One region of the Clostridium sp. SGI.024 genome, then DNA from elsewhere that is predicted to be linked to it. Evidence: predicted binding sites of a transcription regulator. Region 1 holds the regulator's gene; the other holds the start of a gene.

Region 1 (10,370 bases):
TGGTGGAACGCCATCTTACCTTGAAACTAAGGAAATAGTTAAGATTTTAAATTCTATAAGAAAGCTTGATCTTATTGAAGATATGGAGTTTACAATGGAGTGCAATCCAGGAGCTTTAGAAGAAGAAAAGTTAGCAGCCATGTTAAATGGAGGCGTAAATAGAATAAGTATGGGGCTTCAAGCAGTTCAAAATTCATTGCTTAAGGATATAGGAAGAATTCATAGCTTTAAACAATTTGAAGAAAATTTTAAATTAGCAAGAAAAGTAGGCTTTAAAAATATAAATGTAGATTTAATGTTTGGGCTTCCTAATCAAAGTGTTGATGAATGGAAGGAATCTTTAGAAGTAATTGCTAATTTAAATCCAGAGCATATTTCAGCTTATAGCTTAATAATTGAAGAAGGAACAGCATTTTATAAGCTTTGGGAAAGCAATAAATTAATACTACCATCAGAGGAAGATGAAAGATTAATGTATGAAATAACTAAGGATATATTAACTAAATATGGATATCATCAATATGAAATATCTAATTATTCAAAAGAAGGTTTTGAATGTTATCATAATAAGGTTTACTGGAAGTGTGATGAATACTTAGGACTTGGATCAGCATCTACTTCATTTATAGATGGAAGAAGAATTAAAAATATAAATAATGTTAAAAATTACATAGATAGAATTAATTCAGGAGAAGAAATAATAGAAGAAATAACAATAAATACAATGGAAGATAGCATGGAAGAATTTGTATTTATGGGCTTAAGAATGCTAGAAGGAATAAGTTTAACTGAATTTAAAAAAAGATTTCAGGTAAATATTGAAAGTATATATAAAGAGGTTATTGATAAAAATATAAATAAAAAATTATTAATTTTAGAAAGTGATAAATTGAAATTAACGGAAAAGGGAATAGAGCTATCTAATTCAGTAATGAGTGATTTTATATTAACTTAAGCATGGTAGAAAAATAGAGAATTTATTAGAAAAATAAAGAAAAGTAAAAATAATTTAATAAAATTAAATTATATTATTTATTTCGTGGCTAATTTGAATTGACAAAAAACTTAATAAGGAATATATTGATATTGTAGTCATTAGCACTCGACCATATTGAGTGCTAACAGATAGAGGTGATATAATGGCTATTGATGAAAGAAAAATAAAAATACTTCAAGCTATCATTAATGACTATATTATGACTGGTGAGCCAGTAGGATCAAGGACAATAGCTAAAAGATATAACTTAGGAGTAGGGTCAGCTACTATTAGAAATGAAATGGCTGATTTAGAGGAAATGGGGTATTTGGAACAGCCTCATACTTCAGCAGGAAGAATACCTTCCAATAAAGGTTATAGATTATATGTAGATAAGTTAATGGATACAGGAAGGTTAACTAAGGATGAGGAATTAAAAATTAAAGAGTATTTAATTAATTCTGCAATGTATGAAGTAGATAAGATAGTAAAGGAAGCTTGTTCTCTACTTTCAGAACTAACAAACTTAACTACAGTAGTACAGACTCCTTCAGTAAGAAGTAGTTATATTAAATCTATTCAATTATTGCCTATCGATAATCATAATTTGGTCTCTGTAATAGTAGCAGATAGTGGAGTTATTAAAAATCATAGAATAAGAGTTAATAATATGCCAAAACCTGAAACTATTCAAATGATTAACAATGTTTTAAATGTTAGACTTAGGAATTTGACTATTGATGAAATTAATTTAGAAGTTATTAACAACCTTAAGCATGAATTGCAAGGTTTTGATGAAGTGTTTAATGGAATTCTTCCAGCTTTATATGAAACTTTAAAGGAATCTAACAATACAGAAGTATTTGTTGAAGGAACAACTAATATTTTTAATTATCCTGAGTACAATAATATCGAAAAGGCAAAGGAAATTTTATCATTAATAAATGATAAAGATAATTTGCTTGATTTAATTGAACCTGGAAATGATATTACAATTAGAATTGGAGAGGAAAATTTTTTCCCAGAAGCAAAGGATTGTTCTATTATATCAGCTGAATATTCTGTAGATGGTAGGCCAATAGGAAAGATTGGATTAATTGGACCTAAGAGAATTAATTATTCAAAAGTAATTGCAATTATGAATGAAGTTATGAAAGAACTTAATAAAAGCTTAAAAAATCAAATTATAGAGTAAGAGATGAGGTGTTTTTGTGGAGGATATTAAGGATACATTAGATAACCAAAATAGTTCAGAAGAAAAAACTAATGTTAATAATAATGCTGATGCTGAAATAAATGAAGAATCAAATATAGATATGGAATACGATACAACAGATTCTTCAAATGATTCAGCTGAGGACTCTTCAGAAGATATGGCAGAAGAAAATAATGATAAGGAAAATGAATTAGATATTATGCGTAAGTTAAAAGATGAAAACAAAAAGCTAAACAATGAAGCAGAAGCTTTAAAAGAAAGACTACTTAGATTAACAGCAGAATATGATAACTATAGAAAAAGAACTTCTAAAGAAAAAGAAGGAATATACACAGATGCTTGTACAGATGTGTTAAAAGAAATGATACCTGTACTTGATAATTTAGAAAGAGCTATATCAGTAGAAGGAAATGTTGAAGATATTAAAAAAGGAATTGAAATGACTATTAAAGGTTTCAAAACATCCTTTGAAAAACTAGGTGTAGAAGAAATTGATGCTAGTGGAGAATTTGATCCGAACTATCATCAAGCAGTAATGCATATACAAGATGAAAATTTAGGAGCAAATTCAATTGCAGAAGTATTCCAAAAGGGATATAAAAGAGGAGATAAGGTTATTAGATATACTGTAGTAAAGGTAGCTAATTAAAATTAAGACATATTAACTAAATTTTAATATTAGAAGATATATTTTAGGAGGAAATAGATTATGGGAAAAATAATAGGAATTGATTTAGGAACAACTAACTCATGTGTAGCAGTAATGGAAGGTGGAGAACCAGTTGTAATAAGTAACTCAGAAGGAGCAAGAACTACTCCATCAGTAGTTTCATTCCAAGCAAATGGTGAAAGATTAGTAGGACAAATCGCAAAAAGACAAGCAATTACTAACCCAGATAGAACTGTAATATCAATAAAGAGACATATGGGAACTAACTATAAGGTTAATATAGATGGAAAAGACCATTCACCACAAGAAATATCAGCAATGGTTCTTCAAAAAATCAAAGCAGATGCAGAAGCTTATTTAGGAGAAAGCGTAACTCAAGCAGTTATCACTGTTCCAGCTTACTTTAATGATTCTCAAAGACAAGCAACTAAGGATGCAGGAAGAATTGCTGGTTTAGAAGTTTTAAGAATTATAAATGAACCAACAGCTGCAGCTTTAGCTTATGGATTAGATAAAATGGATTCTAACGAAAAGATATTCGTTTATGACTTAGGTGGTGGTACTTTTGACGTATCTATCCTAGAATTAGGTGATGGTGTATTTGAAGTATTAGCAACTAATGGTGATACTAAGCTAGGTGGAGATGATTTTGATGAAAGAATCATGAACTATATAGCAGATACATTTAAGACTGAAAATGGAATAGATTTAAGAAATGATAAGATGGCACTTCAAAGATTAAAAGAAGCTGCTGAAAAAGCAAAGATTGAATTATCATCATCAATGCAAACTAATATAAACTTACCATTTATTACTGCAGATGCAACAGGTCCAAAACATATTGATATGAACTTAACTAGAGCTAAATTCAATGAAATTACTCATGATTTAGTTCAAAGAACAATTGATCCAATGAAAAAAGCTTTAGCAGATGCAAATCTTTCATTAAGCGATGTTCATAAGGTAATATTAGTTGGAGGATCTACAAGAATTCCAGCAGTAGTAGAAGCTGTTAAGAACTTTACTGGAAAAGAACCTTCAAAGGGAATAAACCCAGATGAATGTGTAGCAATTGGTGCTGCTATTCAAGCAGGTGTATTAACTGGAGAAGTTAAGGATGTATTATTATTAGACGTTACTCCATTAACATTAGGAATTGAAACATTAGGTGGAGTTGCTACACCACTTATTGAAAGAAATACTACAATTCCTACTAAGAAGAGTCAAACATTCTCAACTGCAGCAGATGGTCAAACATCAGTTGAAATTCACGTAGTTCAAGGTGAAAGACAAATGGCAGCTGACAATAAGACTTTAGGAAGATTCACTTTATCTGGAATAGCTCCAGCACCAAGAGGAATTCCTCAAATCGAAGTTACATTTGATATAGATGCTAATGGATTAGTTAAAGTATCAGCAGTAGATAAAGCAACTAATAAAGAAGCAAATATCACTATAACAGCTTCAACTAACTTAAGTGAAGAAGAAGTAGAAAAGGCAGTAAAAGAAGCAGAAAAATTTGCTGAAGAAGATAAGAAGAGAAAAGAAAAAATAGAAGTTAAAAATAATGCTGATCAAGTAGCTTATCAAACAGCTAAAGCTTTAGAAGAATTAGGTGATAAGGTATCAGCAGATGATAAGGCAAAAGTTCAAGCTAAATTAGATGAATTAAATAAAGTTAAAGATGGAGAAGATCTTGAAGCTATAAAAAATGCTATGGAAGAATTAAATAAAGAATTCTATGCTATTTCATCTAAGATGTATGCAGATGCTAATCCAAATGGAGCAGAAGGGGCAGGCTTTGATCCAAACAATATGGGAGGAGCAGGAACTAACAGTACTCCAAATGATGATAATGTAGTAGATGCAGATTTTGAAGTGAAAGACGATAAATAGTTGTAAACTATTAGTGTAATATATATAATATAGGAGGGAAGGCAAAAGTCGTCTTCCCTTTTATAAAGTTAAAAAATGGTGGTGAAAATAGATGGCAAATAAGGACTATTATGCAGCCCTTGGACTTGAAAAAGGAGCATCAGATGCAGACATAAAGAAGGCCTTTAGAAAGTTAGCTATAAAATATCATCCTGATAAGAATCAAGGTAATAAGGAAGCTGAAAATAAATTTAAAGAAATAAATGAAGCATATCAAGTACTTTCTGATCCAGATAAGAAAGCAAAATATGATATGTATGGAACAGTTGACTTTGATGGTAGTGGTTTTGGATCAGGTGGATTCGGTGGCTTTGATTTTTCTGATATGGGCGGATTTGGAGATATATTTGAAAGCTTCTTCGGTGGCGGAGGCAGCGGCGGAAGAAGAAGAAATGGTCCTCAAAGAGGTTCCGATTTAGAATATACAATTAATTTAACTTTTGAAGAAGCTGTTTTTGGTGTAGAAAAAGAAATATCAATAGATAGAAGTGAAAAGTGTGAAACTTGTAAGGGAAGTGGAGCAAAAGCAGGCACATCAAAGAAAACATGTCCAACATGTAATGGTCAAGGGCAAGTAAGGGTACAAAGACAAACTCCATTAGGAAGTTTTGTAAGCACTTCAACTTGTAATACCTGTGGTGGAAGTGGAACAGTTATAGAAGAACCATGTACAGATTGTCATGGAAGAGGTCATGTAAGAAAGACTAGAAAAATTAAAGTTAATATACCAGCAGGTGTTGATACTGGAAATGTTATGCCTTTAAGAGGACAAGGAAATCATGGAACTAATGATGGACCTCCAGGAGATTTATATGTAAGAATTAATGTAGCTCCTTCAAAGAAGTTTGTAAGAAAAGGAAATGATATATATATAGATGCTCATATTTCTATGGGAAAAGCTGCTTTAGGAACAGAAATAACAGTAGCAACTGTGGATGGAGATGTTAAATATACTATTCCTGCAGGAACTCAATCAGGTACATTATTTAGATTAAAAGGAAAGGGAATACCTAGGGTTAATTTATCTGGAAGAGGCGACCAATATGTAAAAGTAATAGTAGATATTCCTAAGAATTTAAATGAAAAGCAAAAGGATGCTTTAAAAGCATTTATGGAAGCTTGTGGAGAAAATGTTGGTGAAGGAATACACCATAAAAAAGGATTAAAAGATTTATTTAAATAAGAGGGTTAGCAAAGGCTAATCCTCTTTTTGTACATATATAATAATTATATTTTAAATAATAATAAAAACTATTAATTTGAGTAAAATAAATAATGAAATAAATTTTTACTAATAAGTAATACTTATAGTTATTATAAGAATATCAAATGATAACATATAATTTTTAATGATATAATTTAACATGGAAGAAATTTGTTAAGAGGTGGTAAAATGGAAAGATTAAAAGAAGTTCTATACGGAGAAATAGAAGGGTTTAGAGAAAAAGGTCATAAATTTATCAATGGAGAAATTAATTTAATGCAATTTAAACATGCTTCTGGTGGATTTGGAGTATATGCTCATAAGGGTGGAAAGGAATTCATGATAAGACTTAGAATTCCATCAGGAGTAACAAATGTAGATGAAATGTATAAAGTTTACGATTTCGCAAATAAATATGGCCTTGATAAAATTCATTTAACAACTCGTCAAGCTATACAATTGCATGGTCTTAATATAGATGAGATATGTGATTTAATGAAGGAAGCTTTAGATAATAATATTTATACAAGAGGAGCAGGTGGAAATTACCCTAGAAACGTAGCTATGTCTCCATTATCTGGGGTTCAGGAAAATGAAGCTTTTGATGTTACCCCTTATGCAATGGCTTCTGGAAATTATTTCTTAGAAAGAATTACAACATATAAATTACCAAGAAAACTGAAAGTATCCTTTTCTAGTGGCGTAGAAGATGAAGCACATTGTACAGTTCAAGATTTAGGATTTGTTGCAGTTAATAAAGAAGGAAAAGAGTATTTTGAAGTATATCTAGGTGGCGGATTAGGGCAAAATCCTAGAAAAGCTGCTAGATATAGTGAGCTAATAGAACCAAAGGATGTTTTATTCTATATTGAAGCTATGGTTAGAATGTTTATGGCAGAAGGAGATTATGAAAATAGAAATAGAGCTCGTGTAAGATACATATTAGATAGAATGGGAGAAGAAGAATTCTTAAAGTGTTATAAAAAATATGTGGATGAAGTTAAAGCTAGTGAAAATTTACAGATAGAAGTAAATAATAAGACTTATAATAAGCAAGGAATAGAAGTAGAAATAAATAATCCTAGATTATTTAAGCAAAAACAAAAGGGATTATATAGTGTATACTTACATCCAGTTGGAGGACAATGGCCAACTAATGATTTAAAGAAGGTTTTAGATTTAATAAATAACTTTGAGGACATAGAAATAAGATTAGCTATGACAGAAGGTATATATTTTAGAAATCTAAATGGAAATGAAGCGAGAGAATTATTAGAATTAACTGAAGAAATGGGAGCTAAAACTGAATTTGAACAAAGTGTATCATGTATTGGAGTGCCAATTTGTCAAATAGGCTTATGTAATAGTCAAGGAACTTTAAATTCAGTTTTAGATTATTTTAAGAAGAATAATAATAAATTAGATGTACTACCTAAAATACATTTTTCAGGTTGTCAAAATTCATGTGGAGTTCATCAAATATCTTCTATAGGCTTTACTGGAAAGAAAAAGAGAGTAGGAGATAAGGTAGATGACTGCTTTACTTTATATGTTGGAGGAGCATATGGTGTAGGTGAAACTAAGCTTGGAACTGCTTTAGGGGATATCCCAGCTGTGAAAATACCAGAATTTTTATTAAATCTTTCTAATGATATAGAAGAAAGCAATATGGAATTCAATGATTATTTAATTAAGAAAGAGAAAGAATTTAAAGATTTAGTTGCAAAATATGAGGTATAAACAATTACATTGCTTATTCTAAGTTAAAATGACAATATTTGAAAATAATAAATATTTACAGAAAGTAATTATTAGATATATAATACAAAGGTATAGATAATGATTATTATTAAAATAATAAAGATTATTTTAATTTAGGAGGAAGATAAAATGAAAATGGTAAAATTTCAAGGAGCACCAATTACATTAGAAGGAAATACATTAGCTGTTGGAGATAAGTTCCCAGAATTTACAGTTACTACAAATGAATTAGGAGATTTCACTGAAAAAGATTCAAAGGGCGTTAGAGTGTTTTTAACAGTTCCATCAATAGACACACCAGTTTGTGATATGGAAGTAAAAACTTTCAATGGAAAAATTGATTCATTAGATGGAGTAACTTGCTATACAGTTTCAATGGATTTACCTTTTGCTCAAGGCAGATGGTGTGCATTAGAAGGAGTGGAAAAAGTTAAGACTCTTTCAGATTATAAATATAGAAGTTTCGGAATGGCTACAGGTACTTATGCAAAGGAATTAGGATTATTAACTAGAGCATCATTTGTAGTTGATTCAAACAATAATATAACTTTTGTTGAATACTTAGATGAAATCACAGACCAACCAACTTATGATGCAATTTTAGAAGCAGCTAAGGCATCTAAATAATAATATTTTATAGTTATAAGTTTTTGACTATAGATAAGGTACTGAAAAATCAGTGCCTTATTTTATTATTATAATTAATTAATATCTATAAGGTAAACTTTTTAAGTTAATACCTAGACAGAAACTTAACATAAGTGTAAAATAATAAATTAGTCAAATATCTTTGAAAGGACTGATTTTAATGGAAGGAACATGGATTGAAATTAGAGTTATAACAAAAAGTGAAGCTTTAGAGCCAGTTTCAGGAATTTTTTATGGATTAGATTGTAAAGGGGTTGCAATTGAAGATCCAAATGACATATTAGAAAGAGAACAAGGACCGCTTACTTGGGATTTTGCAGATATAAATGTATTAGAACATAAAGGGGAAGTAGCTGTAGTTAAAGCTTATTTTTCTGAAGAAGACAACATAGAAGAAGTCTTAGAATATGTTAATGGAAAAATGAGAGAGCTAAAGGAAATGGGTATAGATACAGGATTAGCTAAGGTTGAAAGTGAAAAGATGCATGAAGAAGACTGGGCTAATAATTGGAAAAAGTATTATAAGCCTACTAAGATTGGGGAAAGAATAGTAGTAAAACCAATTTGGGAAGAATATGATGCTAAGGAAAATGAATTAGTATTAGAGCTTGACCCAGGTATGGCTTTTGGAACAGGAACTCATGAAACAACAAGAATGTGTATCCAAGCTTTAGATAAGTATGTAAAAGAAGATAGTACTATTTTTGATGTAGGGTGTGGTTCTGGAATACTTGCAATTGCTGCAGCAAAACTAGGAGCAAAAAAGGCAATTGGAGTGGATTTAGATCCAGTTGCAGTAGAATCTGCAAATGAAAATGTAGGGTTAAATAATTTAAATAATATAGAAATATTATATGGAAATTTAGTTGAAGTAATAGATGGCAAAGCAGATATAGTAGTTGCTAATATAATTGCAGAAGTAATTTGTATATTAACAGAAGATGTTAAAAGAGTATTAAAGAAAGATGGATACTTTATAACTTCTGGAATTATTCATGATAGGGTAGATATGGTTACTAAGAAGCTTGAAGAAGTAGGCTTTGAAGTATTGGAAATAAATAAAGATGGGGAATGGAACTGCATAGTTGCCAAATTAAAATAGTTTTAAGGAGATTGTTGTATGCATAAATTTTTTACTCCTAAAGAAAATTTTACAGATATAACAGCAAAAATTTTAGGTGATGATGTAAAACATTTATATAAAGTATTAAGGCTAAATGAAGGGGATAAAATAGTTTTAAATAATTGTGATGGCCACGAATTTTTAGCGAAAATAAGGACTATTACAAAACAAGAAGTAATTGTAGATATAGAAGAAAAGCTTGAAATAAATAATGAAAGTAAAGTGAAAATTTATTTATTTCAAGGTTTACCAAAGGCTCAAAAGATGGATTTAATAGTTCAAAAAGGAACAGAATTAGGTATAACTGAATTCATACCTACTTTAACTGAAAGAGTAGATATAAAATTAAAAGGTGAATTTAAAAAGTTAGATAGACTAAATAGAATAGCACTAGAAGCTGCAAAGCAAAGTAAAAGAACAATTATACCAAAGGTTTGTGAACCTATTACTTTTGAAGAAGCAAAGAAAGCTATGAAAGATTTAGATCTAGTTATAGTTCCTTACGAAAATGCTGAGAATTTTGGAATAAAAACATTATTTAATGATAATAGCATTGATACATCTAAAATAAAAACAGTTGGAATTTTAGTTGGTCCAGAAGGTGGATTTGAATCAAGTGAGATAAATGAATTAAAAGAAAATGGTGCTTATATTGTAACTTTAGGAAGTAGAATTCTTAGAACTGAAACAGCGGGCTTTGTTGCTACTTCATTAGTTCAATATGAGCTTGGAGATTTAGGAGGAAATAAATAATGAAAGTTGCATTTTCTACTCTTGGCTGTAGGGTTAACGTATATGAATCAGAAGCTATGGCTGAAAAGTTTATAAGAGAAGGAT
Region 2 (7,524 bases), on a different contig from region 1:
GGAGAATTATCTACTGAATCAATAGAAAAGATTCCTTATGAAATAATAAAAGGGGACAAGGCAATGTACAGATGTTGTGTTTATAAGGAAAGAGCTATTGTTTTAGAAAGAGCAAAACTAGCAGCAGGATATTTGGCTAACGGTGATAATATTGATGATGAGTTTGTAGATATTAGAGAAGAAGATCAAATAATATACGTTATTGAAGCAGCATGCGATAGATGTCCAATTAATAAATATAGTGTAACAGATTCTTGTAGAGGATGCTTAGCTCATAAATGTGATGAAGCTTGTAACTTTGGAGCAATCCATTATGTAGGTGGTAGAGCATATATAAATCAAGAACTTTGTAAAGAATGTGGAATGTGTAAAAAAGCATGCCCTTATGATGCAATAGCAGAAGTAATGAGACCTTGCAAAAGGGTTTGTCCTACAGGAGCTTTAGATATAAGTCAAGAAGATAGAAGAGCTATTATAAAAGAGGAAATTTGCGTTAACTGTGGTAGTTGTATGACTGCATGCCCATTTGGAGCTATATCAGATAAAAGCTTAATAGTTCCAGTAGCAAAGAGACTTGCTAGAGGAAGAAAAATGTATGCTATTGTAGCTCCAGCAATTGCAGGTCAATTTGGACCTAAGGTTAGCTATGGACAAATTAAAAATGCAATTAAGAAATTAGGCTTTGTTGATATGCTAGAAGCAGCTTGTGGAGCAGATGCAGTAACAGTACATGAAAGTAATGAGTTTGTAGAAAGAATGGAAAATGGAGATAAATATATGACTAACTCTTGTTGTCCAGGCTTTTTAAACTATATAGAGAAAACTATGCCTTCAGAAGCAGATAGAATTTCTAGTACGGCATCACCTATGATAGCAACAGCTAGATATATTAAGAGTATTGATCCAGAGGCAAAGGTTGTATTTATAGGACCTTGTACTGCTAAGAAAAATGAAGCAGCTAAAAAATCTGTAAAGGGTGCAGTAGATTATGTATTAACTTTTGAAGAAATATTAGCATTATTTAATGCTTTTGATATAGAAGTTGAAGAATGTGAAGATGAATTAGTTGATGAAGCATCAATATATGGAAGAGGATTTGGTGCTCATGGTGGTTTAACAGCAGCTATTGAAAATTATATTAGAAGTCAAGGATTAGAAGTTAATTTTACTCCAGTAAAAGCTGCAGGGGGAATAGAAATTAAAAAAGCTATGACTATGGGTAAAATAGGAAAATTACAAGGAAACTTTATTGAAGGTATGATGTGTGAAGGTGGATGTATAAATGGTGCAGGAACCATATCTACTCCATTTAAATCTAAATCAACTTTTAATAAGATAAATTCACAGGCTTCTAGAAAATCAGTTATGGATAATGAAAAAATAAAAGAATTTAAAAATATTAATTTAGAAAGAAAATGAATTCATTAAAAAAACTCCTTAGGGAGTTTTTTTATATATAATTAATCTTATATAGATAGATTTGGTAATAATTTATATAATAATGGGAAAGATTAATATTGACATTTTTTATATTCAATCAGGAATTAAATTATAATAAGAAATATTACCTACATTGTTAGTCTTATTATCTTTCATATAATTATTAGATTAGTCTTAAATAATGCAAGATAACATATAATAAAAGAGTGCAAAATAGAAGAAGTTCTAAAATGAAGAAAATAGATATAAACATAAGGAAATAGAAACTAATTAATGAAAAATGGTAATATTTATTAATTTTAGAGGAAAAATATAAAGATTACAATTTGAAAAAAAAAAATCAAAATATTATTATAAAATTGTTAGCACTTAATAAAGATGAGTGCTAATATAGATATAATAATAATAATTTTATATATATAATTAGGAGGGATTTTTTTATGAATATTAAACCACTAGCAGATAGAGTAGTAATTAAGAAACTAGAAGCAGAAGAAACTACTAAAAGTGGAATAGTTTTAACAGGTGCAGCAAAAGAAAGACCACAAGAAGCAAAAGTTGTAGCTGTAGGACCAGGAGCTGTAGTAGATGGAAATAGAGTAGAAATGGAAGTAAAAGTTGGCGATAAGGTACTTTACTCAAAATACGCTGGTACTGAAGTAAAAGTTGATGGTGAAGAGTACACTATTTTAAAACAAGATGATATTTTAGCAATAGTTGAATAAGGGAGGAATAAATTATGGCAAAGATGATTAAATTTAGCGAAGATGCTAGAAGAGCAATGCAAGTTGGTGTTGATACATTAGCCGATACTGTTAAGGTAACATTAGGGCCAAAGGGGAGAAATGTTGTATTAGATAAAAAATTTGGTGCACCTTTAATAACTAATGATGGTGTTTCAATTGCAAGAGAAATAGAGTTAGAAGATCCATATGAAAATATGGGAGCTCAATTAGTTAAAGAAGTTGCTACTAAAACTAATGATGTAGCAGGGGATGGTACTACTACAGCAACACTTTTAGCTCAAGCAATAATTAGAGAAGGGTTAAAAAATGTTACAGCAGGAGCAAATCCTATATTAATTAGAAATGGTATTAGAATGGCTGTTGATAAAGCTGTTGATGAAATTAAGAAAATTTCTAAACCTGTTGATGGAAAAGAAGATATTGCAAGAGTAGCAGCAATTTCAGCAGCAGATGAAGAAGTTGGTAAATTAATATCTGATGCTATGGAAAAAGTAGGTAACGAGGGTGTTATAACTGTTGAAGAATCAAAATCAATGGGGACTGAACTTGATGTAGTTGAAGGTATGCAATTTGATAGAGGATATGTATCAGCTTATATGGTAACAGATACAGAAAAAATGGAAGCCGTTTTAGATAATCCATTAATTTTAATAGCTGATAAGAAAATATCAAATATTCAAGAATTACTTCCAATATTAGAACAAATAGTTCAACAAGGTAAGAAATTACTTATTATAGCTGAAGATGTTGAAGGAGATGCAATGACTACATTAGTAGTTAATAAATTAAGAGGAACTTTCACATGTGTAGCTGTAAAAGCACCAGGTTTTGGAGATAGAAGAAAAGAAATGCTTCAAGATATAGCAATATTAACAGGTGGTACAGTTATATCAGAAGAACTTGGCATAGATATAAAGGAAGTAACTTTAGATATGCTTGGACAATGTGAAAGCGTAAAAGTTACAAAAGAAAATACTACTATAGTTAATGGTAAAGGAAATAGCGAAGCTATTAAAGAAAGAGTTGCTCAAATAAGAGCTCAAATAGAAGAAACAACTTCAGAATTTGATAAAGAAAAATTAACTGAAAGATTAGCAAAACTTGCTGGTGGAGTTGCAGTTATAAAAGTTGGTGCAGCTACAGAAACAGAATTAAAAGAAAAGAAATTAAGAATTGAAGATGCTTTAGCAGCTACAAAGGCAGCTGTTGAAGAAGGAATAGTTCCAGGTGGTGGAGCAGCTTATGCTAATATTATAAATGAAGTAAATACAGTAACTTCAGATATTCCAGATACTCAAGTTGGTATTAATATTATAGTTAGAGCATTAGAAGAACCAATGAGACAAATAGCAACTAACGCAGGACTTGAAGGTTCAGTTATTATTGAACATGTTAAGGGATGCGAAGCAGGAATTGGTTATGATGCTTTAAGAGATGAGTATGTAAATATGATTAAAGCTGGTATAGTTGACCCAACTAAGGTTACAAGATCAGCACTTCAAAATGCTGCTTCAGTAGCATCAACATTCTTAACTACAGAAGCTGCTGTAGTAGATATACCTCAAAAAGAAACTCCAATGCCAGGAGCACCAGGAATGGGAATGGACGGAATGTACTAAAATTTAAATATTTAAAAGGAGCTAGTTATAATAGCTCCTTTTCTATTTAACAAGCTACATAATATATTGATATAATATAATCTATAATTTATAATTAGAATAAGAAAAATATTGTATAACATAGAGGGATATTATGAATGCCAAAAGCAAAAGATTAAGAATTAAGAGAATAAGAATAACTTTATTATTAATTATTTCAGCAATATTAGGAACTACATTATTTATTACTTATAATAATTATAAGAAAATGACAAAAAAAATAGAAGTAAAAGAAAGCATTAGAGAATTTATATTAACTGTTAATGTAGTAGAAATAAATGATTCAATAGAATTTGAAGATTCAGATACACTATATTCTATAAAAAATAAAAGTGATGATAAATTAAAAGCTATAGCTAAGTATAAAAATATAGATAATTTCAATAAGATAGAACTTCTAACCATACAAGAGGCAAGAAAAATATTAAAGGATGAAGTAGATTTTGAAATTAATAAAAATGGAGAATTCTTAAATGTTTATATAAAGAATTGAAGATAAATTATCAATTATAATAAATTTTATTATAATTGGTATTTTTTTATTATATAAATAAAAGTTTATTGACTAAAAATTATAAAAAGTGGATAGTATTTAAATAGAGTTCATTATAATTATATTTAAATTTTTAGGAGGACATTGTGGAAATTTTAATATTAATATTAGTACTTTGTATAGGAAGTTTTCTAAATGTATGTATTTATAGAATACCAAGAGAGGAATCTATAGCATTTCCACCATCTCATTGTACAACTTGTGGATATAATCTTAAGGCTTTTGATCTTATTCCAGTTTTAAGCTACTTAGTTCTAAGAGGAAGATGCAGAAAATGTGGAGAAAAAATATCTATAAAATATCCATTAGTTGAAATTTTAAATGGAATATTATATCTATTAATATATTTAAAATTTGACTTAAGTTTAAATTTTATAGCATATAGTATTTTAGCTTCAATATTAATAGTAATTTCTTATATAGATTTAGAGTGTAAATATATATATTCATCAACAACAATCTTAGGGGCAGTCTTAGGGGTTGTTTATATACTAACAGGATTGTATACAAAGGATACAACCTTACTTAATAATGTATTAGGTGGAATTATTGGATATTTAATCATATACCTAATAGTAGTAATTACAAAAGGAATGGGACAAGGCGATGCTGAAATAGCAGGTATTTGCGGATTGTTTATTGGTATTAAAGGAATTTTAGTAGCTTTATTTATTGCTATAGTATTAGGTGGATTAGTAGCAACTATAATATTACTATTTAAATTAAAAGACAGAAAAGCAGAGATTGCTTTTGGGCCATATATAGCTATTGGAACTATGATGTATATTGTAATAGGAAGGGAATTATTGTTATTTTATTTAAATTTTTTTCTTTAAAATGTGAATTTAATTTAAACATAAATTGTGCTTGAAAAATACTAAAGTCTGTATTGACATTGGAAATGAATTGAAATAGATAAAAGAGGAAATTTTGAAAATGATATAATTAAGAATTCAAATAGATATAGGAGTGAATTTTATGGCTATAGTTCAAAAGAAAAGACTTGGAGATATCTTAGTAATGGCAGAAAAAATAACTACATTTCAGCTTCAAAATGCTTTGAAAACCCAAAACTTTTAGGAAAAAAGTTAGGAGAAGTTTTAATTGAGAGTGGAATAGTTTCAGAAAAAGATATTATAGAGACTATAGAAACTCAAACTGGAATACAAAAAGTTGATTTAAATAATGTTAATTTTGATAAAAAATCCATTAAGATAATACCACAAAACCTTTGCATTAAATATAACTTAATAGCCTTTGGCTTTGAAGAAGAAAAAATAATGATAGCTCTTTCAGATCCATTAAATATTTTTGCAATAGATGATATTTCTATATCAATAGGATTAAATGTTAAAACATTTATTGCACCTAAGAAAGATATTAACAAATTTGTTCAAATAAATTATAGTAGCGAAGAAGTTAATAAAGCAGCAGAAGAGCTAATTAAAGAAACTATAGATTCTAAAATTATTGATTTAGATATAGAAGAAATAAATGATGTAAAAAATGCTCCTGTTGTTAAGATGATAGAGTATTTATTTAAGAATTCTATAGAAATGAGAGCTTCAGATATACACATAGAGCCTTATGAAAAGGAAATAAGAATAAGATATAGGATAGATGGAAAGCTAACAACTATTAGTACTTTAGGAATTGAAAGCTTAGCTCCATTAATAACTAGAATAAAGATACTTGCAAATTTAAATATAGCGGAAAAAGGAATACCACAAGATTGTAGAATAATAACTAAAGTAGATAATGATGAGGTTGATCTTAGAGTATCTATCTTGCCTGCAGTAAACGTTAACAATGAAGGGGATTAACCTTTGCAAGTGGCCTTAGAAGTATACTAAGGCAAGATCCAGATATAGTAAGGGTAGGAGAAATAAGAGATGAAGAAACAGCACAAATTGTAATAAAATCAGATATAACTGGTCACTTAGTATTAAGTACAGTACATACAAATTATGCACCATCTACAATAACTAGGTTGTTAGATATGAGAATTGAACCTTATTTAGTGGCAACATCTATTTCTGGAATAATAGCTCAAAGATTTGTAAAGAAAATTTGTAGTAGTTGTAAAGAAGAGTACCTAGCATATGATTATGAAAAATCAATATTTAATATAGACAAGAATAAGGGGCTTAAGCTTTACAGGGGTAAGGGTTGTGATCACTGTAATAGTAGTGGATACAATGGAAGAGTAGGTATTTATGAAATAATGGAAATAACTAAGGAGCATAGAAGTGTTATAAATGAAACTAATAATGCTAATTTATTACAAGAAATATCTATTAAGAATGGTATGACCACTTTAGCTGATCAGTGCAAAGCTTTAGTTTTAGAAGGAATAACAACTATTTATGAATTAGCGAGTATAGCCTTATTAAGGCAAGTTTAGGTGATGAATATCTATGAAAATTTTTAAATACAGAGCTATGAAAAGTGATGGAACAAAGGTTGAAGGAAAATATGAATGTATTTCAAAAGATGATGTAATTAGTAGGATAACCTCTAGTGGATATTATCCATTGAAAATAGATGAGGTAGTGGAAAGTAAGAGCATTGAATTTAAAGTTTTTTATAAAGTAACTACTAAGGATTTAGCAATTTTTTGTAGACAGTTTTATACCATACTAGATGCTGGGGTTTCAATTGTAAATTGCCTAGACATATTGTGTACAGAGCTTCCTAATAGAAAGCTTAGAGGTATATTAACTTCTATTAGTGAAGACGTAAAGAAAGGTGAATTACTTTCAGTTTCAATGTCTAGACATAAGAAGATTTTTCCGCAATTACTTATAAAGATGATAGAGTCTGGTGAAAGAGGAATCTATACTTAAAATAATAGAAAGAGTTGTAAGAGGAGAGAATTTAAGCACAACAATAAAAGATGATAAGATTTTACTTAATATGCTATCTTCTATGGTAAAAATAGGAGAAGAATCAGGAGCCTTAGATAAAATTTTAAATAAAACAGCAGACTTCTATGAAGATGAAGTTGAACATGCAGTTAAAACAGCTACAGCACTAATAGAGCCTATACTAATAGTAGTTATGGGAATAACAATTAGACTTATAGTAGTTTCAGTAATGCTACCAATGTTTCATATGTACACACAAA

The links. Region 1 encodes HrcA, which represses chaperone genes, less so after heat shock. Its sites were predicted from a motif close to TGTTAGCACTCNNNNNNNNNGAGTGCTAACA; they were not measured.
Region 2: the regulator HrcA is predicted to act here: its motif matches at 1,801-1,831, upstream of groES (co-chaperone GroES).

Annotation. Positions count from the first base shown of each region.
Region 1 is NZ_JBNPON010000001.1:179,714-190,083, reverse strand. Features, by position in the region: gene hemW (radical SAM family heme chaperone HemW) at 1-955, shown strand, start outside; gene hrcA (heat-inducible transcriptional repressor HrcA) at 1,140-2,171, shown strand; gene grpE (nucleotide exchange factor GrpE) at 2,188-2,841, shown strand; gene dnaK (molecular chaperone DnaK) at 2,902-4,758, shown strand; gene dnaJ (molecular chaperone DnaJ) at 4,850-5,980, shown strand; gene ACQRD5_RS00810 (nitrite/sulfite reductase) at 6,191-7,741, shown strand; gene tpx (thiol peroxidase) at 7,892-8,389, shown strand; gene prmA (50S ribosomal protein L11 methyltransferase) at 8,571-9,512, shown strand; gene ACQRD5_RS00795 (RsmE family RNA methyltransferase) at 9,531-10,286, shown strand; gene mtaB (tRNA (N(6)-L-threonylcarbamoyladenosine(37)-C(2))-methylthiotransferase MtaB) at 10,286-10,370, shown strand, end outside.
Region 2 is NZ_JBNPON010000015.1:42,448-49,971, reverse strand. Features, by position in the region: gene ACQRD5_RS06770 (4Fe-4S dicluster domain-containing protein) at 1-1,419, shown strand, start outside; gene groES (co-chaperone GroES) at 1,881-2,165, shown strand; gene groL (chaperonin GroEL) at 2,180-3,805, shown strand; gene ACQRD5_RS06755 (type II secretion system protein) at 3,939-4,337, shown strand; gene ACQRD5_RS06750 (prepilin peptidase) at 4,484-5,233, shown strand; partial or broken gene ACQRD5_RS06745 (GspE/PulE family protein) at 5,376-6,801, shown strand; gene ACQRD5_RS06740 (type II secretion system F family protein) at 6,815-7,243, shown strand; gene ACQRD5_RS06735 (type II secretion system F family protein) at 7,221-7,524, shown strand, end outside.